Regions from separate parts of the Kushneria marisflavi genome, predicted to be linked through region 4. Evidence: predicted binding sites of a transcription regulator. Region 4 holds the regulator's gene; each other region holds the start of a gene.

Region 1 (7,971 bases), 1.7 Mb from region 4:
CGCTGGTCGAGCAGTCGGCCGCCGCCGCCGAGTCGTTGAACCAGCAGGCCCAGCGGCTGGCCACCACGGTCGGGGCGTTCCGCCTGAGTCACTAAAGCCCTGCATAAGGGCATCAGGGCCACACCTCGGTGTGGCCCTTTTTACTGGGAGGGTATGGCACCGGCCTTGATCAAGGCGCTTGTGTGCAGTGACGCCTGCGGGTGCAATGTCTAGAATAGGCCCACTTACTATCACTGCAAATGCGACCCATTGTCAGGGAGTTCTCCAACGTGTCCAGCAAGTTTGCTACCACCGAAGTCCTGAGCGTTCATCACTGGAACGATTCGCTGTTCAGCTTTCGCACCACTCGCGAAGACAGCCTGCGCTTTAAAAACGGCCAGTTCGTGATGATCGGGCTTGAGGTCGACGGCAAGCCGCTGACGCGTGCCTACTCGATCGCCAGCCCCAACTGGGAAGAGCATCTGGAGTTTTTCTCGATCAAGGTGCAAAACGGCCCGCTGACGTCCAGACTTCAGCATCTCAAGGTGGGTGATTCGCTGCTGGTCAGCCGCAAGCCCACCGGTACGCTGGTGCTGGATGATCTCAAGGAAGGGCGTCATCTCTACATGCTTTCCACCGGCACGGGCCTGGCACCATTTTTGAGCCTGATTCAGGACCCGGAAGCCTACGAGCGCTTTGACAAGGTCATCCTGATTCACGGCGTGCGCACCGTCAGCGAGCTGGCCTATCAGGAGTTCATTACCCGCGACCTGCCCAATCATGAGTTTCTGGGCGAGGAGATCAGCGAAAAACTGATCTACTACCCGACCGTGACACGCGAGGAGTTCCATACCATGGGACGCCTGACTGACCACATTCGCTCCGGCAAGCTGGCCGCCGATATCGGCCTGCCGCAGATGACGCCCGAGCACGACCGCGCCATGATCTGTGGTAGCCCGGCGATGCTGGAGGAGAGCAGCCAGGTGCTCAATGAACTGGGCTTTACCATCTCGCCGCGCATGGGCGAGCCTGGCGACTACGTCATCGAGCGCGCCTTTGTCGAAAAATGACGTCTGTCGAAAGATAACGTCTTCCGAGAAGTAACATCTGTCTCGATATCCGGACCGGCCTGTGTCAGCGCCGGTCCATGATCCTGAAAGCGTCGGCCTGGTCCGGCGCTTTTTTTATGGCCTGACAATGAGACGGGCGATGCTTCAATGGCATTCGAAAAAATCGAATCAAGGGCGGCAATGATTGCGCTTCACCTTCAATTAAATGGACGTGTAGAGTGGCGCCATTCCATCGTCGTGTATCACTTTCAAGGATAAAGACATGTCGAAAGCACTGATTCTCAAGTCCAGCATTCTTGGTGAATATTCCCAGTCCAGCCAGCTGGCGGATTATCTGGGCGATCGTTTTGAAAGCCGTCATGGCGCCGGCAGCATTACCGTTCGCGACCTGGCCGCCACGCCGGTCGAGGTACTCGACGCCGAGCTGATGGCCGCGCTGCGCGGCAGTATCGCCGAGCCGACGCAATCCCAGCAGGACGCGCTGGCACTGTCCGATACGCTGGTCGAGGAGCTCAAGAGCCACGACACCATCGTCGTGACGGCCCCGATGTATAACTTCAACATCCCGACCCAGCTCAAGACATGGTGTGATTTCGTGGCGCGTGCCGGGGTAACCTTTCGCTACACCGAGCAGGGCCCAGAAGGCTTTATCACCGGCAAGCGCGTGATCGTTTTGACCACCCGTGGCGGGCTGCATCGCGACACCGATCATGATCTGGTCACGCCCTATCTGCGAACCTTTCTGGGCTTTCTGGGCATGACCGACATCGAGTTCATCTATGCCGAAGGTCTGGGAATGGGTGAAGACGCGGTCAGCGCCGCGCAGTCGTCTGCTCGTGCTGATATCGACGCGCTGTCACTGTAAGCAGTGCGGTCGCTTCAAACGCTGCCACGCTCATGAAAAAACCCGCCGATTGGCGGGTTTTTTCATGTCTGTCTTTCGGGAGAGATCAGACCGCATCCTGACCGGTTTCGCCGGTACGGATACGGATGACCTGCTCAAGCGGGGCCACGAAGATCTTGCCGTCACCGATCTTGCCGGTGTTGGCCACCGAGGTGATGGCTTCGATGATCTGATCGACCATGGCATCGTCCACGGCGACCTCGATCTTGACCTTGGGCAGGAAATCGACCACGTACTCGGCACCGCGATAGAGCTCGGTATGGCCTTTCTGACGACCGAAGCCCTTGACCTCTGTCACGGTAATCCCCTGAACGCCAACCTCGGAGAGCGACTCGCGTACGTCATCGAGCTTGAAGGGTTTGATGATGGCAGATACCAGTTTCATCTTTCGTGTCCTCACCTGATCGTCTTTGAATTGGGCGGAGCCGGCGCCCCTGTCGCTCAAGCATACAGTGCCGGTTGCCGGTTTGAAAAAGCATGATTACACCCGGCGCCGAATCCTTCTGCCATGTGACCATGGTGGCGACGGCTTTCGCATGCCAGGGCATGGCCCGGGTGCCCATGTCGGGCGCCCGGGCCCTGTGCCTTGAAAAGCGGCCTAGCGCTTGCCACCGGTGAATTCAGGATAGGCTTCCAGTCCACATTCAGCGACATCCACGCCTTCATACTCTTCTTCTGCGCTGACACGTACTCCCATGACGGCCTTGATGGCCAGCCAGACGACAAGACTTGCCACAAAGGTCCAGATGAAGATGGTCGCCATGCCCAGAAGCTGAGCGCCGAAACCAGCCTCGCTGTCGGTCAGCGGCACGGCCAGCAGCCCCCAGATACCCACGACACCATGCACCGAAATGGCACCGACCGGATCATCAATGCGCAGCTTGTCCAGTGCCACGATGGCAAACACGACCAGCAGACCGCCCACGGCACCGATCAGGGTAGCGGCCAGAATGCCTGGCGCAGACGGCCCGGCGGTGATCGCCACAAGCCCTGCCAGCGCACCGTTGAGGCCCATGGTGAGATCGGCCTTGCGGAACCAGATACGGGCCAGAATCAGGGCAGCAATCACGCCACCGCTGGCGGCGGCATTGGTATTGGCAAAGACCTGAGCCACGGCGTTGGCACTGCTGATATCGGAAAGCTTGAGTTCCGAGCCGCCGTTAAAGCCCAGCCAGCCCAGCCACAGGATGAAGGTGCCCAGCGTGGCCAGCGGCATATTGGCACCCGGAATGGCGTTGATGGCACCGTTCTTGCCGTATTTGCCATGACGCGGACCAAGGACTAGTACACCGGCCAGAGCTGCGGCTGCACCGCACAGGTGCACGATGCCGGAACCGGCGTAATCGCTGAAGCCGGCCTCGCTCAAAAAGCCGCCGCCCCAGGACCAGTAGGCCTGAACCGGATAGATCAGACCGGTCATGAAGACCGAAAAGAGCAAAAAGGACCAGAGCTTCATGCGCTCGGCGACAGCGCCTGAGACGATCGACATGGCCGTGGCCACAAAGACGACCTGGAAGAAGAAATCCGAGCGGGCGGCATAGTAGGTGTCACCGCCGCTTGTGAGCACATCATCCGCGCTGTGTTCGGCGCCAATCAGAAAGCCGAAGTCGGGCAGGAAACTGCTGCCATCACCCAGGTAGACAATGTGATAGCCGACCAGCATGTACATGGTGCAGGCAATGGCAAACAGCGCCATGTTCTTGGTCAGGATCTCGGTGGTGTTCTTGGCCCGCACAAGACCGGCTTCCAGCATCGAGAAGCCGGCAGCCATCCATAGCACCAGCGCACCACAGATCAGAAAGTAAAAGGTATCAAGTGCGTACTGCACTTCTACAAGTTCGTTCATGTGATTATATCCTTGCAGCCGGAGTCTGGACGGCGTCAATGCCACGTTCGCCGGTACGAAGTCAGATGACATCAGGCGAGGTCACGAAGGATCCGGTGGCGTGCGATCATTCGGCGTCATGCAGGCGTTGCGAGAGGGGGCGGGATATTCATCCCTGTCTCGATTGCCTGCTCGGGCTGACCAGCGCCTGGGCATTACATGGCAGGCAATGTGCCACCGTAAGGTGAGTGCTTTAAAAACATGAAGTTACTTAAGGGTTGTGGCTTTGGTAATTTCATGTAAGCACCACAATTGCGCATGAAGAGTGTTTGTGTGCACTAAAATGGCATGGTTGGCGCCGGCGGGTGCTCGCTTTTGGTGCGCTGCGGTTTTTAGGCGTTCCGGCGTCATGTTGCGTATCCTGTAGACAGGTACTGTCGTCATGCATCCCCGGGTGCGAGGCAGGCGACCCTCTCTTTCAGGGAACGCAGACAATCAGAGGAAGGGCAGACATGGCAAAGCACGATATTTTTGGACGACTGGCGCAACAGGTCGGTGAGCGTCTGCAGGACGTCTCCCGCGGACCCGAAGAAATTCAGCGCACGGTGCAAAGCGCCATGCGCAGCGCCTTTGACCGCATGGAGCTGGTCTCGCGCGAGGACTTCGATGTCATGATGGAAGTGCTTCAGCGCACCCGTTCACGTGTGGAAGCGCTCGAAAAGCAGGTAACCCGTCTGGAGGCTGCCCTCGACGAGCGTGATGGCAAGCCCGGCGCGGCCACACCGTCGGAAATGAGTGCTGCCGCAGCACCCGGTGGTGCCAGTACGACCGCCGAGGCCGAGCGCCTGGCCGGTGAACATGATGCACCCGCAGCGTCAGTTGGCAGCGATGCGTCCCAGGACAGTGCCTCGACAGCCGCCGGCAAGGCGGGCTCTGGCGCTGCAGCCTCCAAATCTGCCGGCAAGACCACCCGTGGCAGTGGCAAGCGCGCCTCGGGCTCTGACGATCAAAGCGGACAGGGTACCGCCGACTGAAGAGGTTCGGTCAGGCCCGTCCTTTCAGCACCGCCCACCGGGCGGTGCTGTTGTTTTGGCTGGCGCTGAAAGCCGATCCGATCGGTTGCAGAGCCAGCAGGGCTCGACGTTTTGCCTGCAAATGAAGTAAAACCCTCCCCTTGCGATACACCTTAAGGTCCGTCAAAGCTTGTCGGGCATTGTCATGGTGCGTGCCAGCGGTTGCGATGGTTGCCCCATAGGCGCCGGGTCAGCAGGGCGCGTACGCATCAGGAGTGGTTTAAATGTCTCATGCTCACGGGCAGGCGCTGCCCGAAATGACCCTGCGCGGCATCGTGCTGGGGGCTCTGATTACGGTGGTCTTTACCGCCTCCAATGTTTATCTCGGCCTCAAGGTGGGGCTGACCTTCGCTTCCTCGATTCCGGCGGCGGTGATCTCCATGGCGGTACTGCGCTACTGCCGCAATGCCAATATCCTCGAAAACAATATGGTGCAGACCCAGGCCTCGGCGGCCGGAACGCTCTCGGCAATCATCTTTGTGCTGCCCGGGCTTTTGATGATCGGCTTCTGGGCCGGCTTTCCGTTCTGGCAGGCCTTTTCGATCTGCGCCATCGGCGGCATCCTGGGCGTGCTGTATACCATTCCGCTGCGGCGGGTCATGGTGGTGCAGAGTTCACTGCCCTATCCGGAGGGGGTCGCTGCTGCCGAGATTCTCAAGGTCGGTGAGCGCCCCGCTCAGGACGATGGCGGCAAACGCCAGGGCACCGGTGCCGGTGATATTGTTCTGGGCGGTGTGGCGGCAGCGGTCTTTACGCTGCTGGCCAGCGGCTTTCGGGTGCTCGCCGATGGTATCAGCCTGTGGTTCAGCGCCGGTCGCGCCGCCTTTCAGCTCTCTACCGGCTTTTCGCTGGCGCTGGTAGGCGCGGGTTATCTGGTCGGCATTGTGGGTGGTATGGCGCTGCTGACCGGCCTTTTGATCGCCTGGGGCGTGGCGGTGCCCTGGCTGACGCTGACGCACGCCCAGGCACCGGGACAGTCGCTGAGCGAGCTGGGCATGGCGCTGTGGTCCAGCGATGTGCGCTTCATGGGCGCGGGGACGATCGCGATTGCCGCCCTCTGGACGCTGGGCACGCTGTCGAAGGCACTGTTTGAGGGTCTGAAACACGCGCTGGCCGCCTCTGCCCGACCGGACAAAAGCACCATCGAGCGCACCGATCGTGATCTGCCGGGCGTGTGGATACTGGGGCTCGCCGGTGTGCTTTTGATCGCGCTGGTGGCGGTCTTTGCGGTCTTCCTTCAGGACAATGCACCGGGGCTGTCATCGCTGGCCTTCTGGTCACTGGTGATCGGCTGCGTGCTGTTTGCGTTTGTCTTCGGGTTTCTGATCGCCGCGGCCTGTGGCTACATGGCGGGGCTGGTCGGCTCTTCCAGCAGCCCGATCTCCGGCATCGGTATCATCGCGGTGATTCTGGTCTCGCTGCTGATTCTGGCGCTGTCCGGGGTGAGCACCGACATTGCCGGGGCCGCTGGCGGACAGCTGGCAGTCGGGCTGGCGCTTTTTACCACGTCGGTGATTCTGGCCATCGCCGCGATCTCCAATGACAATCTGCAGGATCTGAAAACCGGCTATCTGGTCGGGGCCACGCCCTGGCGCCAGCAGCTGGTACTGATCATTGGCTGTGTGGTCGGTGCGCTGATCATCCCGCCGGTGCTGACGCTTTTATACAACGCCTATGGCTTTACCGGTGCGTTGCCGCGTGAGGGCATGGACCCCGCCCAGGCGCTGGCCGCACCGCAGGCGACACTGATGTCGCAGATCGCCAGTGGTATCTTCAATCATGATCTCAACACCCACATGCTGCTGATCGGCGTGGCGCTGGGCGCGGTGCTGATCGGCGTGGATGAGCTGCTGCGCCGTCGAGGCGGTACGGCCCGGCTGCCGGTGCTGGCGGTGGGGCTTGGCATCTATCTGCCGCCGAGTGTGAATATGCCGCTGGTGATCGGGGCACTGCTCTCCTGGTGTGTCGCCCGCCGCCTGGCGCGCAGGGAGGCGGCCACACGCGAGCACGCGCAGCAGCGTGGCGTGCTGCTGGCCTCGGGGTTGATCGTGGGGGAAAGCCTGATGGGCGTACTGATGGCTGGCGTGATCGGCTTTACCGGCAGTGAGGCACCACTGGCGCTGGTCGGCAGTGATTTTGCCGACACCGCTCAATGGCTGGGTTTTATCGTCTTTGCCGCGGCCTGTATGGCCTTCTATCAACGCATTACCGCGACGCGCGCGTAACGGCGGTGCCCTGAATGATCGCGCCCCACCTGCAGGTGGGGCGCGATCATTTCAGAGAGGCGTTTCAGCAGACAGGTTGATACGGCGGCCTGGCCCAGCCTGATCGACTCAGGACAGTGGCATGAGACTTCTGGATCATGGGGTATTCGTTCGTCCGCTATCCTTTGCAGACCGTGTTCGCTCCCACTTATTCCATCAAAAGAGTCATGCGCCATGTTTCATCTGGTGGCTGCCCTGCCCTGGGCCGTTGTTGCACTTCGTTATTTATTGCCGCTGACGGCGCCACTCTGGATCAAGCTGGTCCTGGCGCTGGTGCTTCTGGTGGTGGCCGAGCAGCATCTGATCAGCCGCTGGGTCACCGGATCGATCTTCTCGCCGGAAATCCCGCGTCCCCTGTCGATGGTGATGAATGCACTCTTTGGGGCGCTGATCCTGCTGGCGGTCTTTCAGCTGCTGATGGATCTGGTCATGATCATCACCATGCTGTTCAAGCAGCAGCGCATGGCCGCACCACCCATGGCGCGCTATCTGATCGGTATGGCTGCACTGGGACTGGGCATCTGGGGCATGCAGCAGGCCGTGCGTGTGCCGCCGGTCAAGGACATCGAGGTCACCCTTCCGGGGCTTGCGCCGGCGTTTGAGGGCTATCAGATCGTGCAGCTCACCGATCTTCATATCAGCGGGCTCTTTCCAGAGGCCTGGACGCGAGCGGTGGTTGAGCGCACCAATGCGCTGAATGCTGATGCCATCCTGATCACGGGGGATCTGATGGATGGCACGCTGGACAACCGCCGTGACGATGTCGCCCCGCTGGCCGGGCTTCGTGCGTCTGATGGTGTGTTCGTGATCCCCGGCAACCACGAATACTATTTCGGCTATGAGGCCTGGATGCAGC
Region 2 (7,971 bases), 1.6 Mb from region 4:
GCCCCGCCAGCGATGGCGGGGCCCTTGTCATATGCCGCTCTGACAATCCCTAACCTGATGAAGCCTGACGCTCCCAGGCCGCCAGCACGATGCGCTCGGACTGGGCCAGATAGTGCTCCAGCAGGGCCACGGCCGCCCGGGTATCACCACCTTCAAAGGTTTCCAGCACCTGCTGGTTCATATCGACATAGGGGGCATGCAGCCACTCCTTGTCGGACATCAGTCCAAAGGCGAGGCGCAGCTCGGCCAGTACCTGGCGAAAGAAGCCATTGAGACGCGCACTGTCCGCCAGCGCCACGATCGCCCCGTGAAACGCCATGTTGGCCGTACCTACTGCCAGCCAGTCGCAGCGCGCGCCGTGTTCCTGCGCCGCCTCTACCGCCGCACGCATCTCCTTGACGGCCGGATGACTGGGCCATGCTTCTCCCAGCGCACGACACTCGATAAAGCGCCGCAGACGATAGATCTCGACAATGGAGGCAGCATCGGGACGGGTCACGAAGACGCCGCGATTCGGCTGGTGCGTGACCAGTCCTTCATGGGCAAGCGTTCGAAAGGCCTCCCGGAGGGTATTGCGTGACACGCCCAGTCGCTCACACAGCGCAACTTCCGAAAGCCTCTGCCCGGGGGCAAAGGCCCCTTCTACCAGCAGGCGACGAATGTTCGCCGTCACGGTCTCTCCCAGCGATCTATTCCTGTCTTCCAGGGCCTGTTTTTTCATTAAACGCAATTCCGGTCATGACGTTGACTCAAGATCCCCAGTGTCCCGATAAAGGAGCCGGTCGACAAGCACGTGCCGTGCACCAAAAGGGCACACACACCCGTTCTGGTGCCCCCCAATGAAACACAAGTCGAATACCCTCCTGCGGCCGCCGGGTATATTGTTGAACAATCGATACGGACAACACCTACAAAATCCGGTCGTTAAGCCCATTGTGGCACGCCAATTGCTGGTAAGGCCTGTCCCCCCTTCCCATTCGGAGTTCTGGAAATGGCAGCTACCCCTGAGGTCGGATTCGCTCGATCCCGACGCGCTTCACTGATCGGCGCCGTATTCTTGATGGCCACCTCGGCCGTCGGCCCCGGTTTCATTACCCAGACGGCCACCTTTACCGCCACGATGGGTGCCGCCTTTGCCTTTGGCATTCTGGCCTCGATCCTTATCGATCTGGTGGTTCAGCTCAACATCTGGCGCGTGGTCACGGTCACCGGCATGCGCGCCCCTGAAGTCGCCAACGCCGCCCTGCCGGGCAGCGGCTATCTGCTGGCGATCCTGATTATCGTCGGGGGACTGACCTTCAACGTCGGTAATATCGCTGGCGCAGGCCTGGGGCTCAATGCCCTGATGGGTCTGGACACCACCTGGGGCGGGCTGATCAGCGCCGTGATTGCCGCCGGCATTTTCTCTTCAAAACGTGCCGGCATTGCCATTGACCGCATCATCATCGTACTGGGTGTGTTGATGATGGCGATGACCGTGTTCGTGGCCATCGCCTCCAATCCGCCGGTGGGCGAGGCCCTGCGTCAGACCGTGATGCCCGACACCATCAACTTTGCCACTATTACCACCATCGTGGGCGGTACTGTGGGCGGCTACATTACCTATGCTGGCGCTCACCGCCTGCTGGACCGCGGCCTGGGCGGCGTCGAGAACGTCGAAACCGTCTCCAGTGCTGCCCTGCGCGGCATCCTGGTCACCGGGCTGATGCGCTACATCCTGTTTCTGGCCATTCTCGGCGTGGTCGCCAGTGGCGTGGTCATCGATGTTTCCAGTCAGAGCGCCAACCCGGCAGCCCAGGCCTTCCAGGCCGCTGCCGGCGAACTGGGTCTGCGCGCCTTTGGCCTGATTTTGTGGGCGGCCGGCATCACCAGCATCATCGGGGCGGCCTATACGTCCATGTCATTTTTGAGTGCCTTTCGCCCCGGCATCAGCGAAGGCGTGCGTAATCGGGCGACACTGGTCTTTATTGCCATCTCGCTGATCGCCTTTGTGTCCATCGGCACCCCGCCTGCCGCGCTTCTGGTGTTTGTAGGCGGGTTCAACGGGCTGATCCTGCCGGTGGGCCTGACGCTGTTCATCTACGTGGCCTGGCGGCGTAGTGACCTCATGCACGGACATCGCTATCCGCGCTGGCTGCTGATCGCAGGCGCGGTAGTCTGCGCGCTCACCTGGTACATGGGCTTTAATGCCATCGGTCCGATCTTTGCCTTTTTGACACCGTCTGCTTAAACAGGAGTCTTCCATGTCCCTTATCGATTTAAACAGCGACCTGGGTGAAAGCTTCGGTCAGTGGCACATGGGCGATGACGCCACCATGCTCGGCATCGTCACCAGCGCCAATGTCGCCTGCGGCTTTCATGCCGGCGACCCGAGCGGCATCCTGCGAACGCTCACCTCGGCCGCCAAGCACGGCGTCAGCGTCGGCGCTCACGTCAGCTATCCGGATCTGGTGGGCTTTGGCCGACGCAACATGGATATTGCCAGTGATGAGCTCAAGGGCGATGTGATCTATCAGATCGGCGCGCTTGCCGGGCTGGCCCGGGCCGCCGGCACCCGAGTGCGCTACGTCAAGCCACACGGCGCGCTCTACAACACCATTGCCCGGGACGAACGTCAGGCGCATGCCGTGATCGAGGCGATCAAGGCCATTGATGATCAGCTGGTGCTGGTCGCACTGGCGGGCGCCCCGCTGCTTGAATGGGCTCGTGAAGCCGGTCTGCGCGTGGCGGCTGAAGCCTTTGCCGATCGCGCCTACCAGAGTGATGGCAGCCTGGTCTCGCGCCGCGAGGCGGGCGCAGTACTGCATGATGCCGATCAGGTCGCCGAACGCATGCTCAGACTGGTCCGTGAGGGTGTGATCGAGACCATCGATGGACAGGATCTGACGCTTGCCGCCGACTCGATCTGCGTGCACGGCGACAGCCCGGGCGCAGTGGCACTGGCCGAGGCCGTGCGTGCGCGACTGACTCAGGCCGGCGTTGAGCTCAGGGCCTTTGCAGGGGCAGGATCATGACGACAGGCGCATATCCTTCACAGAGTACCGCTCGCCTGACGCGTGAACGCTTTCGCGCCGGCGAGTGCCGCCCCACTGCCGGCATCGCTCCGGGCATGACCCAGACCAACCTGATCGCCCTGCCACGCGACTGGGCATGGGACTTTCTGCTCTACGCCCAGCGCAACCCGCAGGCCTGTCCGGTGCTGGAAGTCACGGACCCCGGCGACTGGCACACCGGGCTTGCCGAAGGCGCAGACCTGCGTACGGACCTTCCGCGCTACCGGGTCTGGCGCGACGGCGTGCTCGCCGAGGAAATCAATGACGCCAGCGCCTGCTGGGAAGTGCATCCTGATCTGGTCACCTTTCTGATCGGCTGCAGCTTCACCTTTGAAAATGCTCTGCTCGAGGCCGGCATCGAGGTGCGCCACATCACGGACAACACTAACGTGCCAATGTATCGCACCCACCTACCCTGCCATCCGGCCGGGCGACTGCAGGGAGAAGTGGTGGTCTCGATGCGACCGTTGCCGGCGGCGCATATCGCCCGGGCAAGCACCATTACCGCGCGCTATCCCGGCGTCCACGGCGCGCCGATTCACGTGGGCGACCCGAAGGCGCTGGGCATTGTTGATCTCGACCGCCCGGATTTCGGTGATCCCGTGCGCATCGAACCCGGCGAGATTCCGGTGTTCTGGGCTTGTGGTGTGACCCCTCAGGTCGCCGTCATGGCCTCGAACGTTCCCTTTGCGCTCACCCACGCACCGGGACACATGTTCATTACCGATGTGCCGGACAGCCGCTATCACGTCTGACCGAGCCTGCCCGAGGCACGCTTTCAGGAGTTTTCGTGAACATACTTCCCGTCAATCTGAGTACCCTGCTCCTCGAGCTGGAGGACCTGTCGCAAACGCTGGGGCTTTATGACCAGCTCCAGCGCGAACCGATCCACGGTGTGACGACCATTATCCCGGCGGCGCGCACCCTGCTGGTGAGCTTTATGCCCGGGCGCATCAGCGCCGAGGCACTCAGTCGTGAACTGAGGACCCGCCCCGTCAGCGGCGGCAGCCATCAAAACGGCGAGCTGATCGAGATTCCCGTGTACTACAACGGCGAGGACCTTGATGACGTGGCAAGACACTTGTCACTGAGCACCGACGAGGTGATCCGACGTCACGGCGAGCATGACTATCAGGTCGCCTTCTGCGGCTTTGCGCCGGGCTTTGCCTATCTGGCCGGCGGCGCGGGCTTTGACGTGCCCCGACGCGATACACCTCGCACCCGCATTCCGGCCGGTTCCGTGGCGCTGGCCGGCACCTTCAGCGGCATCTACCCCACCGACAGCCCAGGTGGCTGGCAGCTGATCGGCACCACGCCGCTTGAGATGTGGGACCTTCATCGCGAGCCGGCAGCGCTGCTTCAGCCCGGCATGCGGGTGCGTTTCAGCGCCACTGCCGAGGCTCCGGAGCGGACCAGCGTCAGTGTCCCCACCGACATCAAAAGCGCTTCGGGTACCGGAGCGACGCCTGACCTTGAGGTACTAAAACCCGGTCTCCAGAGCCTGTTTCAGGATCTCGGCCGCGAGGGCCAGACCGGTCAGGGCGTGTCAGGGGCTGGCGCGCTGGACAAGCACGCCCTGCGAAGTGCCAACCGGGCCGTTGGCAACCCTGCAGGGGCCACGGTGATTGAAACCGCCCACGGCGGGCTGTCGCTACGCTGTCATCGGCCCACCATTGTCGCCGTGACCGGGGCGGAGACCACGTTGACCGTCAGCACTGCAGAGGGCAGACGCCATCACGCCACACTCTGGAAGCCCATCGAGCTGGCCGAAGGCGACACCCTGACGCTGGGGGCCACCACGGCAGGCGTGCGCTGCTACCTGGCCATGCGCGGCGGTTTTGACGTTACCCCGATACTGGGCAGCACCGCGACCGACACCCTGGCAAAGCTTGGACCGGCGCCATTACAGCCCGGCGATGCCCTGTCTTCGGCCGCTCTGGCGGTGACGGCGCTGTCACTTGATGAGACACCGGCCCATCCCCTGCCACGCGTGGGGGAGTGCGTCACGCTCGATATCGTCATGGGCCCGCGCAGCGACTGGTTTACCGAGCAGGCCCTGGCGCTTTTAGGCGATCAGGTCTGGCAGGTCACCCCACGCTCCGACCGGGTCGGCATCCGCCTTGAAGGTGAACACTCACTGACACGCCAGCGCAGCGGCGAGCTGCCCAGCGAAGGCACCGTCACCGGCGCGCTACAGGTTCCGGCCAGCGGTCAGCCGGTGCTGTTTCTGGCCGATCACCCGTTGACCGGTGGCTATCCGGTGATCGCCTGTGTGGCCGATCATCATCTGGATCTCGCCGGGCAGATTCCGCCCGGCGCCACCGTTCGTTTTCACCCGATCACCCGTTTTGCACCGCTGGCCGGTGACAACGCATCGCACGAGGTCACCTCATGAACGCACCCGATACACAGCCCACGCTGAACAACAGCCTGCGTCCGCTGAAAAAGGTTCTGATTGCCAACCGCGGCGAAATCGCCGTACGCATCATCAACGCCTGCCGTGACTACAATGTGGCCTCCGTGGCGGTGTACGCCGAGGGCGATCTGGACGCCCTGCATGTCCAGCTGGCTGATGAGGCCTGGGCGCTGGGCGGCGAGCGCGCAAGTGAGAGCTATCTATCGATCGAACGACTGCTGGACGTGGCCCATCGCGCCGGCGCCGATGCGATTCATCCGGGCTATGGCTTTCTCTCCGAGCGTGCCGACTTCGCTCGCGCCGTACAGGACGCCGGCCTGATCTGGATCGGCCCGAACCCGGAGACCATCGACGTGCTGGGCGACAAGGTTCAGGCGCGGCGCCTGGCGCTCAAGGCGGGTGCCCCGCTGGCCCGCGGTACCGAAGACCCGGTAGAAAACGCCGAGGAGGTCGTGGCCTTTGCCGACGAGGTCGGCCTGCCGATCGCGATCAAGGCCGCCTTTGGCGGCGGCGGCCGCGGCCTCAAGGTCGCCTGGCGCATGGAAGAGGTCACCGAGTGCTACCACTCGGCAGTGCGTGAAGCCGAGGCCGCCTTCGGACGCGGTGAGTGCTTTGTCGAGCAGTATCTGGATCGTCCACGCCACATCGAGGCGCAGATCATCGGGGACCAGCACGGCAATGTGGTGGTGGTCGGTACCCGGGACTGCTCGCTGCAGCGACGCAACCAGAAGCTGGTCGAAGAGGCCCCGGCCCCATATCTTGATGAGGCGCAACGCCGACAGATTCACCAGGCCGCCCATGACATCTGCGCCAGCGCGGGTTATGTCAGCGCCGGTACGGTGGAGTTTCTGCTGGGCAGTGACGACACCCTGTCGTTTCTCGAGGTCAATACCCGCCTGCAGGTCGAACATCCCGTCACCGAAGAAACGGCCGGCGTGGACCTGGTCATCGAGCAGCTGCGCGTTGCAGAAGGTCACCCCCTCTCCTTTACCGAGACGCCGACGCCGCGCGGCCACAGCTTTGAATTTCGTATTAACGCCGAGGACGCCGCCAAGGGCTTTCTGCCCACGCCCGGCACCGTCGAGGTCTTCACGGCCCCTACCGGTGCCGGCGTGCGTCTGGATACCGGTGTGATAAGCGGCGGGCGCGTATCAGGTCATTTCGACTCCCTGATGGCCAAGCTGATCGTGACCGGCGCCACCCGCGAACAGGCCATCGCCAGGGCGCGAAGAGCGCTTGAGCACTTCGAGATCGAGGGCGTGGCCTCGGTACTGCCCTTCCATCGCGCGGTCATGGCCCATCCGGACTTCACCGGTACCGACACGTTCAACGTGCATACGCGCTGGATCGAGACCGACTTTCAGGACAATCTCGAGTGGGCGCCGCGCCGAACACCCGCCCCCGAGCCCGGCATGCTGCACGCCATGATCGATATCGATGGCAAGCGCCACCGTATCGGCCTGCCCGTATCGCTGCTGTCACATCTCGCGCCCGGCGCCGCCTCAGCCGACCGCGATTCAGCGCCGGCCGAGCACGAAGGCAGCGTTACGGCGCCGATCAGCGGCACGCTGCTGGCCTGGCAGATCGAGGACGGGGCCCGGGTCAATGAGGGCGATGTGATCGCCATCATGGAGGCGATGAAGATGGAGACGCAGATCACCGCCGAGCTTGGCGGTACGGTAGCCTTCAAGTCCGAGGCGGGAGACACCCTGGAGGCCGGTCACGTCATCGCCGAGATCACGCCGTAATACTGAAGCTGATACCGACCGTTTGAATCAGGGGGCGCTGCGGCGCCCCCTTTCATGTCATGCCAGCCATAAAACTGCAAAAGCATTAAAAGCGACGCCAAAGCGTCGCAAAATGACCACAAATGCTGTGATGTAGCTTATTTATACCAAAGATAACAATAAAGCGTTCGCGAAGTGCCACCGACCTGCCAGATTGAAGGGTGTTCCGGTCTGATGCTCGATGCCCCCGCGGTGAGATGACGTCATGACGTCGATGTCACCGAGAGAATGACATCGGCCATGGGCCGTCCCGGGTACGCCAAAGGAGTACAGGTCATGGAAGAACAACTTATTGTTGCCGTATACGACACCGAAGCCAACGCTGACGCCGCCATGCAGGATCTGCGTGATGCCGGCATCCCCGAAGAGGCCATCAATCGTCACACCCGAACCGACCACGACAGCGCGACAGATCATGAAGAGAAGGAAAAACCGAGCTTCTGGCAGCGCCTGTTCGGCAAGCACGATCACAGCGAGGATACCAGTGCCTACGACCGCAGCGTGGAGCGCGGCGCTACCGTGATCGCCGTGCGGGCACTGACCTCCGCTCTGGATCACATCGAGAATATTCTGGAGCGACATGACCCCGTCGACATCGACGAAAAAAGCGTGGAGCACAGTGATGGTGAGGGATTGACCAGCGGCATGGGGGCCGGCACGGCGCCGAAGGTGGCCTCCGGTGGACTGTCAGGTCATGACAGCACTCACGCTGATC
Region 3 (7,971 bases), 1.4 Mb from region 4:
CTCTCCCGCCCGGCGCGCCTCTGGTGACGCGCCGGCGCCCCATGACTGATCCGGGTGATTGTCCGTGATGACCTGCAGCGATCACGATGGACACTGACACGGTTTTTCCTCATATTCATTCCACCTTTGTAGCCGGCGCTATGATACTGATAGTTTTAAATAGCTGGCCATTAAATCGTGCACTATATAAGTTACAGTCATGACTGATCACAACGACAATTTCGAGCAGGACGGAGACTTGCTGGCACTGGAATCGCAGCTCTGCTTTGCGCTCTATGCCACACAGCTTTCCATGAGCAAGCTTTACCGACGGCTTCTCAAGCAGCTGGAGCTGACCTATCCCCAGTATCTGGTCATGCAGGTGCTGTGGCAAAAGGACCATCTGACCGTTTCAAGCATTGGCGAGCGACTGTCTCTGGATTCCGCCACGCTCACACCACTGCTCAAGCGCCTGGAAAGCGCCGAGCTGGTCAGGCGTCAGCGTACCCGTGAAGACGAACGCCAGGTCGAGGTGTCGCTGACCGACCGGGGCAGTGCCCTGCGTGAAAAGGCCCGCACGCTGCCCGCGGAAGTTGAACGCGCCTCGGGCTGCTCAACATCGGAAATGAAGGCGTTGCGCGATCAGCTCAACGCTTTAAAGCAAAATCTGGATCGTATCTGACCCTTTTTTATCCATTTATATCGTGCGCTATCCAATAGCGCATATTGAACACAGGAAATATCAGCATGTCGATCGAAAAGGTACTCTACCGCGCCAGCGCCCAGGTCACCGGTGGCCGTGAAGGCCGCGCCGTTTCCTCCGATGAAAGACTCGATGTCGCCTTGAGCACGCCGAAGGCGCTGGGCGGCAAGGGCGGGGATGGCACCAACCCGGAGCAGCTTTTTGCCGCCGGCTATTCGGCCTGTTTCCTGGGCGCGCTCAAGCATGTGGCCGCTCAGGAGAAGGTCAGCCTGCCGGAAAACGCCTGGGTCGGCGCCGACGTGGACATCGGGCCGATTCCGACCGGTTTTGGCATCGAGGTGGCACTCAATATTCATCTCTCGGGCATGGATGAAGCCCAGGCCAATGATCTGGTCGAAAAGGCTCATGTGGTGTGTCCCTATTCCAACGCCACCCGCGGCAACATCGACGTGACGCTGAACCTCGAAGTCTGAACAGCGTCCGCAAAAACGCCTGAACCAGAAACGCCCGCCTGTTTCACAGGCGGGCGTTTTCATGCTGCAACATCACGTGTGATCGTCGACATGTTTCACATGAAACATTGTCGTTTCCCGCCATCGAAAACTCCCTATTTAAGCCCCAGCCGTCGTCCGAGCCGGTGCAGGTTGGCGCTGTCCATGTCGAGCGCCCGGGCACTGGCCGCCCAGTTGTGATCGTGTGCGGCCAGCACCTGTTCGATGTGGTGGCGCTGGAAGGTGTCAGTAGCCTCACGCAGGGAAAGCATGTTATCCACAACCGATTGCGGGCAAGCGGGTGTGGATAAGCGATCCGCCGCAGGCTCGACATCGCTCGAGCCGGTTTCGACCGGCAGATCCAGATGCTTGATCCCGATACAAACGACGGCCGATCGACGGGAGTCAGGACGCGCCTCACCCATGGCCCGCAGGGCGGCACGGCTCAGGGTATGTTCGAGCTCGCGCACATTGCCGGGCCAGTGCCAGGCCAGCAGCGCCTGTTCGGCGCGAATGTCCAGACGCAGATTGGCCAGGCCCAGACGCACCCGGTTGTCTTCCAGAAAATGCCCGGCCAGCAGCAGAATATCCTCACGGCGCTCGCGCAGCGGCGGAATGCGCAGGGGAAAAACGCTCAGACGGTGATACAGGTCCTCACGAAATCGACCGGCAGCCACTTCTTCAGCCAGATCGCGATTGGTCACGGCGATCAGTCGCACATCCACCTTCATCGCCTGATCGCTGCCCAACGGCTGAATCTCGCCTTCCTGCAGTACGCGCAACAGCCGGGGCTGCTGGGATAGTGGCAGCTCGCCGATCTCGTCAAGCATCAGGGTGCCCCCGTCGGCCATGGCAAAATGACCACGATGATCGCGACTGGCACCGGAAAAGGCGCCACGTCGATGGCCAAAGAGCGCGCTTTCGATCAGCGTCTCCGGCAGCGTGGCACAGTTGACCCGGACCAGCGGGCCGTTGCAGCGCCGCGAGCGCTCATGCAGATGGCGCGTCAGATGCTCCTTTCCCACGCCGGTTTCACCGTGCAGCAGCACGCTCAGATCGGTGGGCGCCACCAGCGCCATGCTTTCATGAAGACGCGCCATGGCCGGACTGTGCCAGCCGGGCGAGTGCAGCGACGTCCCCTGTTCCGATGACAGCACCTGATTGAGCCGCGAGCGGGTATCCTCGAGCTGCCCGGTCAGGCGCAGACAGGTGGCCAAAAGCTCCGCAGCCGCCATCAGCTCCTCGTCATCGATGCCGGCCATCTGCTGAGGAATCAGGGCATCCAGCGTCAGCATGCCCAAAAGCCGGTCGCCGTCGCGCAGGGCCACCCCCATGCAGTCATGCACATGGGTCAGATCGGCATCAAGCAGGCCGTCAAAGGGATCCGGCAGGGTGCAGTCACGCGGAAAGCGACAGACCCGAGGGTGGGCAGCGATGGCGGCAAGTCTTGGGTGGGCCTCCAGCTGGAAGCGCCGGCCGCAGACCTCACTGCCCATGCCCAGCACGGCCACCGGTTGCAGCCCGCCTTCGACGCTGACCATCAACGTACTGGCATCGGCCGGATAATTGCCGACCAGTGCGGCCAGCAGCCGTGACCATTGCGGATGCAGGGCATCAAAGCGCTTGCCGTCACTCAGGGCCGCCAGCAGATCCCGCAGCGCTCTTGAAAAGATGGTCATATCGACACTTTTTCCCGTCAATGGGTCATTTTGACATCGTGCATTCAGGTCATTATGACCATGACCTCTGTTCTGATACCAGCGTAACGTTTTCTGCAGAACTTGAACCCATCGCTTCACACGGGCCTTGAGACAATGAAAGCGTGGCAACCTGTCACACTCGAACTGACCTGGCACGGCGCTTGCGATACCAGCAGTGTCTCGTATTGCTACCCTGTCGCCAGGAGCGCGCCATGCTTAACGAAAAGCAGCTTGAAGTCATCAATGCCACTGCCCCGGTGGTCGCCGCCAACGCCGAAACCATCGCCAGCACCTTTTATCCGCTACTGTTCGAGCGCTATCCGCAGGTGCGCTCGATGTTCAACATGCGCCATCAGGCGACCGGTGAACAGCCCCGCGCGCTGGCCCGTTCGGTGGTCGCCTACGCGCTCAACCGTCAGGACCCCGTGGCGCTTGAAAGGCTCATGCACCCGATCGTTAACAAGCACGTGGCGATCAACCTGCAGCCCGATCAGTACGCCATCGTCGCCGAGTGCCTGATGGCCGCGATCGGAGAAGTGCTGGGGGATGCCGTGACTCCCGAGATTGCTGATGCCTGGAGCGGGCTCTACTGGGAATTTGCCGACCGTCTGATGGCTGCCGAAGAAAACACCTATCAGCAGCTGGAAAACGTGCCCGGCGGCTGGCGTGGTGAGCGGGGCTTCACCCTGGTCGATCGCGTAACGGAAAGCGATGAAATCGTGTCGTTCTACTTCAAACCGGTGGACGGCAAGCCGATTCGCACCTTTCAGCCGGGGCAGTATCTGGGCGTGGCGCTCGATATCGATGGCGAGCAGGCGATGCGCCAGTACAGCCTGACCTCACGCCCGGGAGATGATTTCTACCGCATCTCGGTCAAGCGTGAAGGCCAGGGTCGGGCGAGCCGCCACCTGCATGATCATGTCAAGGTCGGCGATCATGTCCGTCTGCTGCCACCGGTGGGCGAGATGGTGCTCGATGAGCGCGACGCACCGGTCATGCTGATCAGCGCTGGCGTCGGACAGACACCAATGCTCTCGCTGATGGCCCAGGCGCTCGAGGCCGGGCGTCAGGTCATCTATCTGCATGGCGCGCGTAACGCCCGTGTGCATGCCTTCCACGAGCATCTAAAGACGATGGCCAGACAGTACGGCAGCCGGCTCACCTATTGTTATGTCTACAGCGACCCGACGATCCCTGACGAGCTTTTTTATCGCGGCGTGATCAACCGCGCCCTGCTGGCCGACTATTTGCCGCGTGAAGTCACGCCAAGCTGCTATTTCACCGGTCCGACCGGCTTCATGCGCGATGTCGAGAGCGCTCTGGCGGCACTGGACATCGACACGCCCTACCGCCATTTCGAGTACTTCGGCCCCTCCGGCCAGCTGCACTGATCGTTCCAGGGAGAACCAGTCAATGTCAGACGCGGCCTACAGGTGATAGACCTGACTGCGCCCGCCGTCGATGAGAATGTCGGTGGCATTGATAAAGCGCGCCTCGTCACCAGCCAGAAACAGCGCCGTCGCAGCCACTTCGCTTGCCTCACCAAAGCGTTTACAGGGCAGCAGTTCCACCTGTTGCTGGCGCTCTGCCTCGCTCAATCCATCAAGCCAGGCCTGCGCCGATGGCGTTTTGATCAGCCCCGGCGAGATCGAGTTGACCCGAATACCGCGGGCCGCATATTCAATTCCCAGCGAACGGGTCAAACCGATCAGGCCGTGTTTGGCCACCGGGTAGGGAAAGGCGCCCGGAATGATCCGATGTCCATGAACCGAGGCGATATTGACCACATGCCCCCGCGACTGCGAAAGCATCGATGGCAGGAGCGCCTGAATGCAGTGCCAGGCGCCTTCCAGATTGATCGACATGCAGCGCTGCCAGAGCTCTGCATTGACCGCCAGCGGGTCGGCAAAGACGTTGATCCCGGCGGCGTTGATCAAAATATCGACCCCGCCCAGCGCGTCGAGTACACCGGCCAAGGCCGTCCTGACGGCATCATTATCGGCCACGTCAACCGTCTCGACGTGCACCCTGCCAGGGTACGTTCGCGCCAGCCGGTCGCCTGTTCGGGCCAGCGCCGCATCGTCCTGATCCAGCAGCGCGACGCTTGCCCCTTCGGTGAGAAAACATTCCGCCGTGGTCAGCCCAATGCAGCTGGCGGCACCGGTCACCACGGCCCGCTGTCCCTGAAGTCTCATGTCTCGTCCTCGTGATGGTCCGAAGGATCATCATCGCAGCTTCGGGGCGCACGGCGTATACGCTCTTGTGGCAAGCCACAAAAAAGCCCCGAAGGCCGGTGCAGGCGTTCGGGGCCATCATGTCCGGGAAGAATCAATCCAGCCGTTCGACCGACAGGATGGTGATCGGATTGCTGGGCACATCGGCGTAAGGGCCGCGACGGCCGGTCGGGGCGCCGGCAATGGCATCGACCACGTCCATGCCTGACACCACATGACCAAACACGGTGTAGCCGGGCTCATAGAGGCTGCGGTAATCGAGTGCCTTGTTATCGACCAGGTTGATGAAGAACTGGCTGGTGGCTGAATCCGGCTGGCTGGTACGCGCCATGGCAATGGTGCCGCGGGTGTTCTTGAGCCCGCTTTCTTCCAGCGCGATGGGATCATTAGTCTTTTTGGCCGTCATGTCGGCGGTCATGCCGCCACCCTGGATCATGAAGCCGTCAATGACGCGATGAAACACGGTGCCCTGATAGAAGTCCTCATTGGCGTAGTTCAGGAAGTTCTCCACCGTGTTGGGCGCCGCCTTGGCATCGAGCTCCAGCTCGATATTGCCCTGGCTGGTGCGAATTTCGACGTGCGGATGATCGGCATCGGCCAGCGCCAGGGGTGAGAGCAGCGGCAGCGCCAGCAGGCAGCCGCGCAGTAACGGTTTCAGCATGAATAGCGCTCCAGTCACGAGGTAAGGTCCGTCAGACTAGCCGGACAGAACAGGTCTGACCAGCCTTCGTGATCTCGACGCACTTCCTTTCACCCGGCAGCATTTCAGCCCCGCCGCCAGAGGCTCGACAGCGATACCGCCAGTACCGACATCAACACCAGTGCCAGCGACGGCACCAGCACCGCCCAGGGGGCGCGCTCCAGGTAGGGGATGCCTTCGGCCAACAAAAGCCCCCATTCCGGGGCCGGCGGTCGGGGCCCGAGCCCCAGAAAGCCAAGCGCGGCGAGTGCCAGCGCGATACCGGGTAGACGCAGCATGGCGTGGCGAAAGACCGGGCCGATGATCGCCGGTAGAACATAGCGACTCAAAAGGCGCACGCGCCCCACCCCCAGCATCGGCGTGATGCGTACATGCGCCTGACCCTGCACCTCGGTCACCAGTGCCGCAGTGTGCGCCGCCAGCGGGGCCCAGCTCACCAGCGTCACCGCGATGATGGCGCCACTGGCACTCGGCCCCATGAGCCCCGCTATCACCAGCCCGGCAATCACCGGTGGGGTGGCATTGGTGACCTCGATTGGCCCGGCGGCCAGTCGTGGCATCAGCCCGATCAACATCCCCAGCACCAGGGTGATGCTGACCACCACCAGCGCCATGCCCATGGTGGAGAGCGCCCCATGACTGACGCGAGCGAGGATGTCACGCCCGGTGCCATCGGCACCCAGCGGCAGGGCCAGACTCGGCGCCTGCAGGCGTAGATAGTCTGAAGTGAGCGGGTCACGCCCCATGCCGGCGACGATGATGATCGCCAGCAACAGGGAGACCACGGTCGGTACCAGCCACGGCCAGCGCCCGCGACGGTGATCAGGGCGAGTGACCGGCACGGCGCCGGCGCGCAGGGTACGACCCAGCAGCAGGGTGCGGACAAGGCCTGCGGCCCCACCGACCACCATGGCAATCACCAGCAGCAGCAAAATCCCGGTTTGAAGTGCGGGCAGATCCTGCGCCGAGGCCGCGCCCAGCGTTGCCCGCCCGAGTCCGGGAATCGAGAATACCTGCTCGACGGCAATGGCCCCGCCGGTCAGCCCGACAATCACCAGTCCCACCTGAGGCAATAGACTGGGCAGGGTGCGCTTGAGCACGGCCAGTGCAATGCGTCGGCGACCAAAGCCCGCCACGTGCCAGGTCGCGACCCAGCGCTCGGAAAAACCGGCCGTCAGCGCGTCGCTGAACAGCCGGCCCAAAAGCCCCCCGCCCGGAAGGCCGAGCGCCAGTGCCGGCAGCACCATGTGACGCGCATCGCCCCAGCCATAGGGGGGCAGCCAGTTAAGCCCGGCGGCGAAGATCACCAGCAGGAGGGCGGCGAGCAGAAACTCCGGCATCGCCGTGAGCGTGGCCCCCAGCGCACCGGACGTGGGGGCGGGTTCGCCCCTCAGACCACGACGGACGGCCGTCACGCATAGCGCCACGGTGGTCAGGAGTGCCACCAGCAGGGCCGCCAGCATCAGCGTCAACGACACGCCGGTAGCCTGCAGCATGCCGGGCAGCACCGGCCCGCCCGAAATCCAGGAAACGCCGGCATCACCGTGCAGGAGTCCTGACAGCCAGTGACCGAGTTTCTCCCAGGGATTCATGTCGAGCCCGAGCTGGTTGCGAATCGAGTCCAGCGCTTCGGGCGTTGGATTTTGATCCCCGGCGCGGGCGCGCAGAATGCTCAACGCCGGATCTCGCCCGGAGAGCCAGGGCAGCAGCCCGATCAGCACTACAACCCCGGCCAGCGTCAGTAACCGAGAAAGGGTCGGCACCAGTGAGCGCAGCACGGGCATCAGGGCGGGAAAGGGCGCGACGACAGTGCTGGCAGAAGACATGGTCGAGCCCTTACCGAGTGGTGTCATCAAGGTGGGTGTGCTCGGTGATCAGTTCACGCTCACGCGGGTCACGTACGGCGTCCTGAACGCGCCGCGATTCACCCTGAATGACGCGCTCATGCAGCATCGGCACCGCGGCATCAGTGCTCAGAATGGCGGCTTCGGCCTCGATGATCGCCTGGCGCCGCTCGGGCCCGGTAGGCAGGTCGGCAGCGTGGGAGATCGCCCTGTCGACCTCGGGATCGCAGAGCTGGGCGATGTTGAAGGAGCCCTCACAGGCAAAGTCGCTGTACATGTAGGCGACCGGATCACCGGAATCGAGCATCGTCGCGCGCGAC
Region 4 (7,971 bases):
CTTGATAAGGCCTGTCAGGTTACGCTTGTGCCCCGAACCATCCGGCGTCAGAATTCACGGCCATGACCACACCAGATATCGATCACGACTTTTTGGCCAGCGCACGCCGTACTCTCTCGCTTGAGCAAAACGCTCTGGGAGATCTGTCAGCGCGTCTTGATGCCCCCTTCACCCACGCCTGTCAGCATATCCTCAAGTGCCGCGGGCGAGTGGTGGTCACAGGCGTTGGCAAGTCAGGGCATGTGGGCCGCAAGATCGCAGCCACGCTTGCCAGCACCGGCACCCCCTCTTTTTTTGTGCATGCCGGCGAAGCCAGCCATGGCGATCTGGGCATGCTGGTGCGCGATGATCTCGTTCTGGCGCTATCCAATTCGGGAGAAACGGCCGAACTGACCGCCCTTCTGCCGTTGTTCAAGCGCATGGGAACGACCATGATTGCCATGACCGGCAACGTCTCCTCGAGCCTTGCTCGTCATGCCGACGTGCATCTGGATGTCAGCGTCGCCCAGGAAGCCTGCCCGCTGAACCTTGCCCCGACCTCCTCCACGACGGCGACGCTCGCCCTGGGAGATGCGCTGGCGATCGCTTTGCTTGAAGCGCGCCGATTTAGCCCCGAGGATTTTGCCCTGTCCCACCCGGGTGGCACGCTGGGCAAGCGGTTACTGCTTCGCGTGGAAGATTTGATGCATACCGGCGATGAGCTTCCGGTCGTCCGACAGGATGCACGACTTGGCGAAGCGCTGATCGAAATGACGCGCAAGGGCCACGGATTTACCTGCGTGACCGATGACACTGATCGCCTCGTGGGCATCTATACCGATGGTGACCTGCGACGCACGATCGATCGCCACGGTGATGTCCGCCAGCTGATGATCCATGAAGTCATGACACCCGGGGGGCGTACCATCGAGGCACAGACCCTTGCAGCAGAAGCCGTCAGGGTCATGGAAGATCATCGCATTACGGCGCTGGTCATCGTCGATGCCCAGCACCAGCCGACCGGGTTGCTCAAGATGCATGATCTGCTTAGAAGTGGCATCGTCTAGCCTTGAACTCAGCCACGCTCACTGCTCGTACCCCCTGGCTTCACCAGCTACCAGAAACGAGTTCAAATCATCGATTGCCACGCCGGAGAGCTGACCCTGCACGCCATGACACCATCCAACGATATCAGTGCCTTACCAGATAAACTCGCTCACCCCATACGTCTAGTGGCGCTCGACGTTGATGGTGTCCTGACCGATGGTCGCCTGCGCTACGCGGCACAGCCGGAACAGGATGGCGACAAGGTATTTCATGTGCGTGACGGTCTTGGTCTGAAGCTGATCATGCAGGCCGGTGTCGAGGTCGCCCTGATCACCGGCAGGATTTCTCCCGCCGTCGACCGGCGCGCGCAGGAGCTGGGCATTCGTCACGTCATTCAGGGCCGTGAGGACAAACAGGTCGCTCTGAAGGCCCTGATGGCGGAACTGGCACTCCAGCCTGATGAGGTCTGCTACTGCGGCGATGACCTGCCTGATCTGGGCGCCATCCTGTATGCAGGGCTGGGAGTAACGGTTTCAGATGCACCGGACTATATTCGTCAGCGAGCCGATCTGGTAACCCGAACGCCGGGTGGACATGGCGCAGTGCGTGAACTCTGCGAATGGCTACTTAACGCACGAGGCGTCTGGCAGGATATCATTGATGCTCATGAGCGGCTCTGAGGCTGCATCGCTTATTCCGACAGGACGTGCATATGGCTTTTCGAGACAGACTCCCTTCCGGACGCACCCGGGCACGCCTTGGCATTCTGGTGCTGGTGCTCGCTCTGGGGGGCGTACTGACGCTGATCGATCAGCGCAATACCCTGATGTCTCCCGGGCCAGCGCCGGATAGCGAGCAGGGTGTCCCTGATTATTATCTCGAAGGCGTCACCTATACCCGATTCGACGACCAGGGCCGCGTCTCACAGACCATGGAAAGCCCACGTGTGTCTCATACACCTGCTGACGATGTGACCCGAGCCGTCACCCCACACTTCACGTTGCTGGGTGATGATGGCAATCGCTGGACAGCGGATGGTGAGCACGCCACGCTCGGCCCCAATGCCAACACGTTCGAACTAAGCGGCAATGCCGTGCTGCATCAGCCGGCGGACAACTGGCAACTTGAAACGGACGTGCTGCATTATGATATACCGTCCCAGCATGCCTGGAGCGACAGTGGCGCCGTGTTCACTCAAAACGAACAGCGTACCCGGGGCGACTGTTTCAACGGCTGGGTCAGCGAGGATCGCATGACGCTTGAGGGCAATGTACAGGGTTTTCACCCGCCCATTCGTCAGTAATCGCTCTCTTTTTTACACATGAATGATGACAAGGATCTCCCATGACGCGCCCTCTGCTGCTGTGTACCTCTGCCCTGCTGCTGGCAATGCTCGGCCAGCAGGCCATGGCTCTGGAAAGCGATCGCCAGAAACCCATCAACATTGGCGCCGACGCCCTCAACATCGATAACCGCGCCGGCACAGCCGTCTATACCGGGGCCGTCGAAGTCGATCAGGGCACCATGAAGCTGCGCTCCACTCGCGTCGAGCTCAAGCGCGCCCAGAGCGGTGGCCTTTCGAGCCTGACCGCAAGGGGCGGTGATGGTGGACGCGCCTATATCGAGCAGCAGCCGGCACCTAATGATCCGCTGGCAAAGGGATGGGGCAATACCATCATCTATCACGCCGGAGAGCGACGCGTTGAGCTGATCGGCAACGCTGAACTGCATCAAAACGGTGACACCTTCAACGGCGGCTACGTGGAATATTTCCTCGACTCACGCCAGGTCAACGCGCGTGGCAGCCAGAGCGCGAAGAGCAGCAGCTCTGAAAGCAGCTCGGGCGGGCGTGTTCGCATGCAATTGACTCCCGAAGAGCAACAGGGCAGCAGCCAATGAAAACCCTTCACGCAGCCCATCTGGCCAAAAGCTTCAAGGGGCGCCGTGTCGTTCAGGACATCAGCCTGTCGATTCGACAGGGAGAGATCGTGGGGCTTCTGGGCCCCAATGGGGCCGGCAAGACCACCTCGTTTTACATGATCGTCGGACTGATCCAGGCCGACGCCGGCCATGTTGCCATCGATGATCTTGACCTGAGCCGCCAGCCGATGCACAAGCGTGCCCACGCCGGCATCAGCTACCTGCCTCAGGAAGCCTCGATCTTTCGCAAGCTGTCAGTGGCCGACAACATCATGGCCATACTTGAAACACGCAAGGATCTGGATCGCCAGCAACGCCAGGAACGGCTCAATCAACTGCTCGAAGAATTCAGCATCAGCCATATTCGCGACAACATGGGCATGAGCCTGTCCGGCGGCGAGCGCCGGCGTGTGGAGATTGCCCGCGCACTGGCCATCGAACCGGCCTTCATTTTGCTTGATGAGCCCTTTGCCGGCGTTGACCCTATCTCGGTCGGCGAAATCAAGGGCATTATCCGCCAGCTTCGTACCCGTGGCATTGGCGTTCTGATCACCGATCACAACGTGCGTGAAACGCTGGATATCTGTGACAACGCCTATATCGTCGGCAGTGGCCTGATCATTGCTGAAGGCGACGCCAACGCCGTGCTGAATAACCAGCATGTACGCGATGTCTATCTGGGCCACGAATTTCGCCTTTAACCCTCTGGGGTTATTAACTGATGGCATGATAATTGCAGTCTTTAGCGCCTTCAGCACTTGCAAGGGCGCCGCGGACTGGATAGCGTGATATTACACGTTGGCGACCGGGCTTTACGAACATGATGAAACCCGCCTTACAGTTGCGCACGGGCACTCATCTCACCATGACGCCCCAGCTGCAACAGGCCATCCATCTGCTGCAGCTGTCTACGCTGGATCTGCAGCAGGAACTCCAGATGGCGCTGGAAAGCAATCCTTTACTGGATATCGAGGAGGAGCAGACGCTTGAGGTACCGGAGACCCCGTTATCTCAGGAGGAATGGTCCAGTGATATCCCGGAAGAATTGCCACTGGATGCTCGCTGGGACGATGTCTATACCAACGGCAGCGCTTCCTCCAACGTCGCCGATGACAGCTGGAATATCGAGCACAACGCCGTAGCCGTCGACCTGACCTCGCATCTTCGCGAGCAGATTCTGTTGATGGACATGACCCCACGCGAACAGCTGATCACCGATACCCTGCTGGACGCTCTCGAACCCAGCGGCTACCTCGGCACGGGTCTGGAAGACCTTGGCGAGGGGCTTCGGCAGCAAGGCCTCGGGGATCTCAAACAGTCTGAAATGGAGCACATGCTTTCGCAGCTCCAGCGGTGTGAACCCACTGGCGTTTTTGCACGCGATCTGCGCGAATGCCTGCTGCTACAGCTTGATCTATTGCCGGATGACACGCCCTGGCTTGCCCAGACCCGGCGCATGGTTCGTCAGTTCCTTGAACCACTGGGACAAAATGATCGCCGCCTGCTAAAGCGCCGCCTGAGTCTTGATGATGAAGCGCTCGATGACGTGATTCACACCATCCGGTCGCTCAACCCACGACCGGGTCGCGAATTTGAGGCCGTGGACCAACATCTCGTCATTCCCGATCTGGTGTTGCGTTATCACGCCCGCCATGGCTGGCAGGTTGAGCTCAATCAGGAATCCCTGCCACGTCTTCGCATTCAGCCCGACTATGCCGCCCTTGTACGTCGCGCCGACAAGAGTGACGACAATACCTTTCTCAAACAGCATCTTCAGGATGCACGCTGGCTGCTCAAGAGTCTCTCGAGTCGCAATGACACTCTGCTGCGGGTAGGGCAGGAAATCATGACACGTCAGGCCGGCTTCATTGAACACGGCGATGAAGCCCTCAAACCCATGATTCTTGCCGATATCGCCCAGGCCGTGGAGATGCACGAATCCACCATTTCCAGAGTGACCACGCGCAAATACATTCATACGCCGCGTGGCATCATGGAGCTCAAGTATTTCTTCTCAAGCCATGTGGGCCAGGAAGGTGATGCCCATGCCAGCACGGCCATTCGCGCCCGGATACGCAAGTTCATAGAAGACGAGACCCCAAGACGCCCGCTGTCTGATGCTCGACTGGTACAACTTCTGGCTGACAACGGCATCATGGTCGCCCGGCGCACCGTCGCAAAATACCGCGAGGCCATGGGCATTCCCGCTTCCAGCGAGCGCAAGCGTCTGGCCTGAAGGAGGTCAAAAAAGAGAACAACATCATTCAGGGTTTGCGCTGACGGGAAAAGCGTTACAATCTGAGAGTAGCCGGAACAGGCTTGCAGGTCCGGCAGTCCACATGGACAACCGGTTATCCGTTTCGATTCAGGGAGCATGCCATGCAGGTAAACATTACCGGGCACCACGTCGAATTGACCGATGCACTGCGCGAGCACGTCAATCAGAAGCTTGCCAAGCTGGAACGTCACTATGACAACATCACCAATGTTCAGGTGACACTGTCTATTGAAAAGGAGCGCCAGCAGGCCGCGGCCACGCTACATGCCGCAGGTGCCGAACTTCATGCTCAGGCCGAGCAGGAAGACCTTTATGTTGCCATCGATGCCTTGACCGAGAAGCTTGATCGTCAGCTGCTCAAGCACAAGGAGAAAACACAGGCCCGCTCCCAGGGCAACGGCAAATACCTGTAACCCATGACACTTGACCAGATACTCCCCTCCGACCGAATCCTGTTTGATGTGGAAGGGGGCAGCAAGAAGCGCGTGCTGGAATATTTCAGCGGGTTCATCTCACAAAACATTCCCAGTCTCGATAGCCAGGAAGTCTTTTCCCGACTGATCAGCAGGGAACGTCTGGGGAGTACCGGTGTGGGGAATGGCGTGGCCATTCCCCATGCTCGCAATTCACACTGCCGCCAGCCACTGGCTGGATTCATGCGCCTTCAGCAGGCCGTGGATTTTGATGCCATCGATGGCGAACCCGTCGATCTGCTTTTTGTGCTGCTGGTCCCTGAAGCTGCCGAAGACACGCATCTCTCCCTGCTGGCGCAGATTGCTGAAGTCATGAACGCTGCCGAAACCCGGCACGCCCTGCGCAATGCCCATGATGAGCAGGAACTTCATGACATTTTGATGCAGGCCATCAGTCAACTTTCAACGAGAGTATAAGCAGCATGGCCATGGAACTTGTTATCGTCAGTGGACGCTCCGGTTCCGGCAAGTCCATCGCGCTACAGGCACTGGAAGATCAAGGGTTTTATGCCATCGACAATCTTCCCGCGATGCTTCTGTCTGCCCTGATCGATGAGCTCGAAGCCGGTAGCCCGCACCGAAACCGTGTCGCGGTCAGCATTGATGCCCGTAACCTTCCCAGTGAGCTGGAGCGCTTTCCGGAGCATCTGGAGGCACTTTCCACGCGCGGCATTCATTGTAGAGTGGTCTATCTGACCGCGGACTCACGTGTACTGCTGGAGCGCTATGCGGCCACACGACGTCGTCACCCTCTGACGCGCGAAACCCAGATGACACTGGCCGAGGCCATCGAGGCGGAGCATCAGTTCCTCTCTCCCCTGCGGTATACCGCAGATCTGATCATCGACACGTCCGGTCAGTCCGTTCATGACCTGAGGCGCCGCGTGGCCGAACAGGTAGCACGTCATGACATCAATGACCTGACGTTGACCTTTGAATCCTTTGGTTTCAAGCGCGGCGTGCCACTGGATGCCGATATGGTGTTTGACGTGCGCTGCCTGCCCAATCCTTACTGGGACCCACGCTATCGCACCCAGACCGGCCAGGACAGTGACGTCATTGCCTTTCTTGAAGCCCATGACGAGGTCAAGGCGATGTTTGGCGACATCTGCCAGTGGCTGGAGCGCTGGTTGCCTTCCTACCTGGCCAGCCATCGCAGCTATCTGACCGTGGCCATCGGCTGTACCGGTGGCCAGCATCGTTCGGTGTATCTGGCCGAGCAGCTCGGCGAGCATTTTGCCGGTCAGTTCCCGGCCGTACGGATCCGACATCGGGAACTGACCATCCAGCGCGCTGTCAGCGAGGCGGGTGATGCTTCAGCGTGAACTGACCCTGACCAATCGTCGCGGCCTTCACGCGAGAGCCGCGACGCGGCTTGTACAATGCTGTCAGCCCTTTTCGTCTCGCGTGACAATTTATCATGGTGAAAGAAGTGCCGATGCCGCGAACATCATGTCGCTTTTGATGCTGGCTGCTCCCTGTACCAGCGTGGTCCATGTTCATGTGGAAGGTGACGATGCCGAAGAGGCACTAACGGCCATCGTGGCGCTTTTCGAGGCGCGATTCGACGAGGATCAATAGATCCTGATCCGAAGATTGACGGTCGCCGGGCATTCACGAACATTGTTCGACACTCTGCTAGAATACGGCTCCTGAATGGGCTGACACAGGGATGTCACAACAATGAGCAATGATCAGAAAGGACGTCAGCCTCGTCTGGAGCGACTCGAAAACGCCCTGGCACAGCGGGAAATGGATCAGGTTCGTCGCCTGCTTCGACGTGGTCTTCCACCTGCCGATGTTGCCCAGCTGCTGGAATCCATCCCGCCGCGTGAGCGTGACATCCTCTGGGAGCAGGTCGACAACCCCGCCAAGGGCGAGATTCTTCAGTATCTCAACGATGACATCCAGACCGAGTTTCTAAACCGGATGGATGCCTCTCAGCTGTTGGTAGCGACCCAGCAGCTCGACAATGATGATGCAGCGGATCTGCTGCAGCGTCTGCCCCACGCCACGCTCGAAAACATACTGTCGATGATGACGCCCAGCCGTCGGGCGAGCATCGAGATGGTATTGTCCTACCCCGAGGACACGGCCGGGGGACTGATGGATACCAACACCATCACGATCCGCCCGGAGGTCACGCTCGATGTGGTTTTGCGCTATCTGCGTCGACACCGGCGCCTGCCTGAATCCACCGATAACCTGCTGGTCGTGACGCGACACAATGAGCTGATCGGCGTACTGCCCATCAATCGGATTCTGGTCAGCGCA

The links. Region 4 encodes sigma-54, which starts transcription at its own class of promoters, with help from an activator protein. Its sites were predicted from a motif close to TGGCACNNNNNTTGCTNT; they were not measured.
Region 1: the regulator sigma-54 is predicted to act here: its motif matches at 3,998-4,015, upstream of B9H00_RS07745 (ammonium transporter).
Region 2: the regulator sigma-54 is predicted to act here: its motif matches at 937-954, upstream of B9H00_RS08265 (NRAMP family divalent metal transporter).
Region 3: the regulator sigma-54 is predicted to act here: its motif matches at 3,024-3,041, upstream of hmpA (NO-inducible flavohemoprotein).

What each region holds. Positions count from the first base shown of each region.
Region 1 covers NZ_CP021358.1:1,687,625-1,695,595, reverse strand. The annotation lists gene B9H00_RS07765 (methyl-accepting chemotaxis protein) at 1-95, shown strand, start outside; gene B9H00_RS07760 (ferredoxin--NADP reductase) at 270-1,049, shown strand; gene B9H00_RS07755 (FMN-dependent NADH-azoreductase) at 1,312-1,914, shown strand; gene glnK (P-II family nitrogen regulator) at 2,000-2,338, opposite strand; gene B9H00_RS07745 (ammonium transporter) at 2,552-3,799, opposite strand; gene B9H00_RS17180 (accessory factor UbiK family protein) at 4,291-4,812, shown strand; gene B9H00_RS07735 (OPT family oligopeptide transporter) at 5,076-7,076, shown strand; gene B9H00_RS07730 (metallophosphoesterase) at 7,290-7,971, shown strand, end outside.
Region 2 covers NZ_CP021358.1:1,805,429-1,813,399, forward strand. The annotation lists gene B9H00_RS08260 (GntR family transcriptional regulator) at 50-721, opposite strand; gene B9H00_RS08265 (NRAMP family divalent metal transporter) at 992-2,230, shown strand; gene B9H00_RS08270 (LamB/YcsF family protein) at 2,244-3,014, shown strand; gene B9H00_RS08275 (putative hydro-lyase) at 3,011-3,808, shown strand; gene B9H00_RS08280 (5-oxoprolinase subunit B/C family protein) at 3,844-5,448, shown strand; gene B9H00_RS08285 (acetyl/propionyl/methylcrotonyl-CoA carboxylase subunit alpha) at 5,445-7,217, shown strand; gene B9H00_RS08290 (hypothetical protein) at 7,533-7,971, shown strand, end outside.
Region 3 covers NZ_CP021358.1:2,011,949-2,019,919, forward strand. The annotation lists gene B9H00_RS09185 (MarR family winged helix-turn-helix transcriptional regulator) at 200-661, shown strand; gene B9H00_RS09190 (organic hydroperoxide resistance protein) at 727-1,155, shown strand; gene norR (nitric oxide reductase transcriptional regulator NorR) at 1,290-2,852, opposite strand; gene hmpA (NO-inducible flavohemoprotein) at 3,086-4,264, shown strand; gene B9H00_RS09205 (SDR family oxidoreductase) at 4,301-5,068, opposite strand; gene B9H00_RS09210 (peptidylprolyl isomerase) at 5,202-5,768, opposite strand; gene B9H00_RS09215 (ABC transporter permease subunit) at 5,873-7,633, opposite strand; gene B9H00_RS09220 (ABC transporter substrate-binding protein) at 7,644-7,971, opposite strand, start outside.
Region 4 covers NZ_CP021358.1:3,369,380-3,377,350, reverse strand. The annotation lists gene B9H00_RS15325 (KpsF/GutQ family sugar-phosphate isomerase) at 63-1,046, shown strand; gene B9H00_RS15320 (KdsC family phosphatase) at 1,152-1,706, shown strand; gene lptC (LPS export ABC transporter periplasmic protein LptC) at 1,739-2,329, shown strand; gene lptA (lipopolysaccharide transport periplasmic protein LptA) at 2,371-2,925, shown strand; gene lptB (LPS export ABC transporter ATP-binding protein) at 2,922-3,647, shown strand; gene B9H00_RS15300 (RNA polymerase factor sigma-54) at 3,767-5,182, shown strand; gene hpf (ribosome hibernation-promoting factor, HPF/YfiA family) at 5,326-5,637, shown strand; gene ptsN (PTS IIA-like nitrogen regulatory protein PtsN) at 5,641-6,114, shown strand; gene rapZ (RNase adapter RapZ) at 6,126-7,022, shown strand; gene B9H00_RS15280 (HPr family phosphocarrier protein) at 7,009-7,278, shown strand; gene mgtE (magnesium transporter) at 7,381-7,971, shown strand, end outside.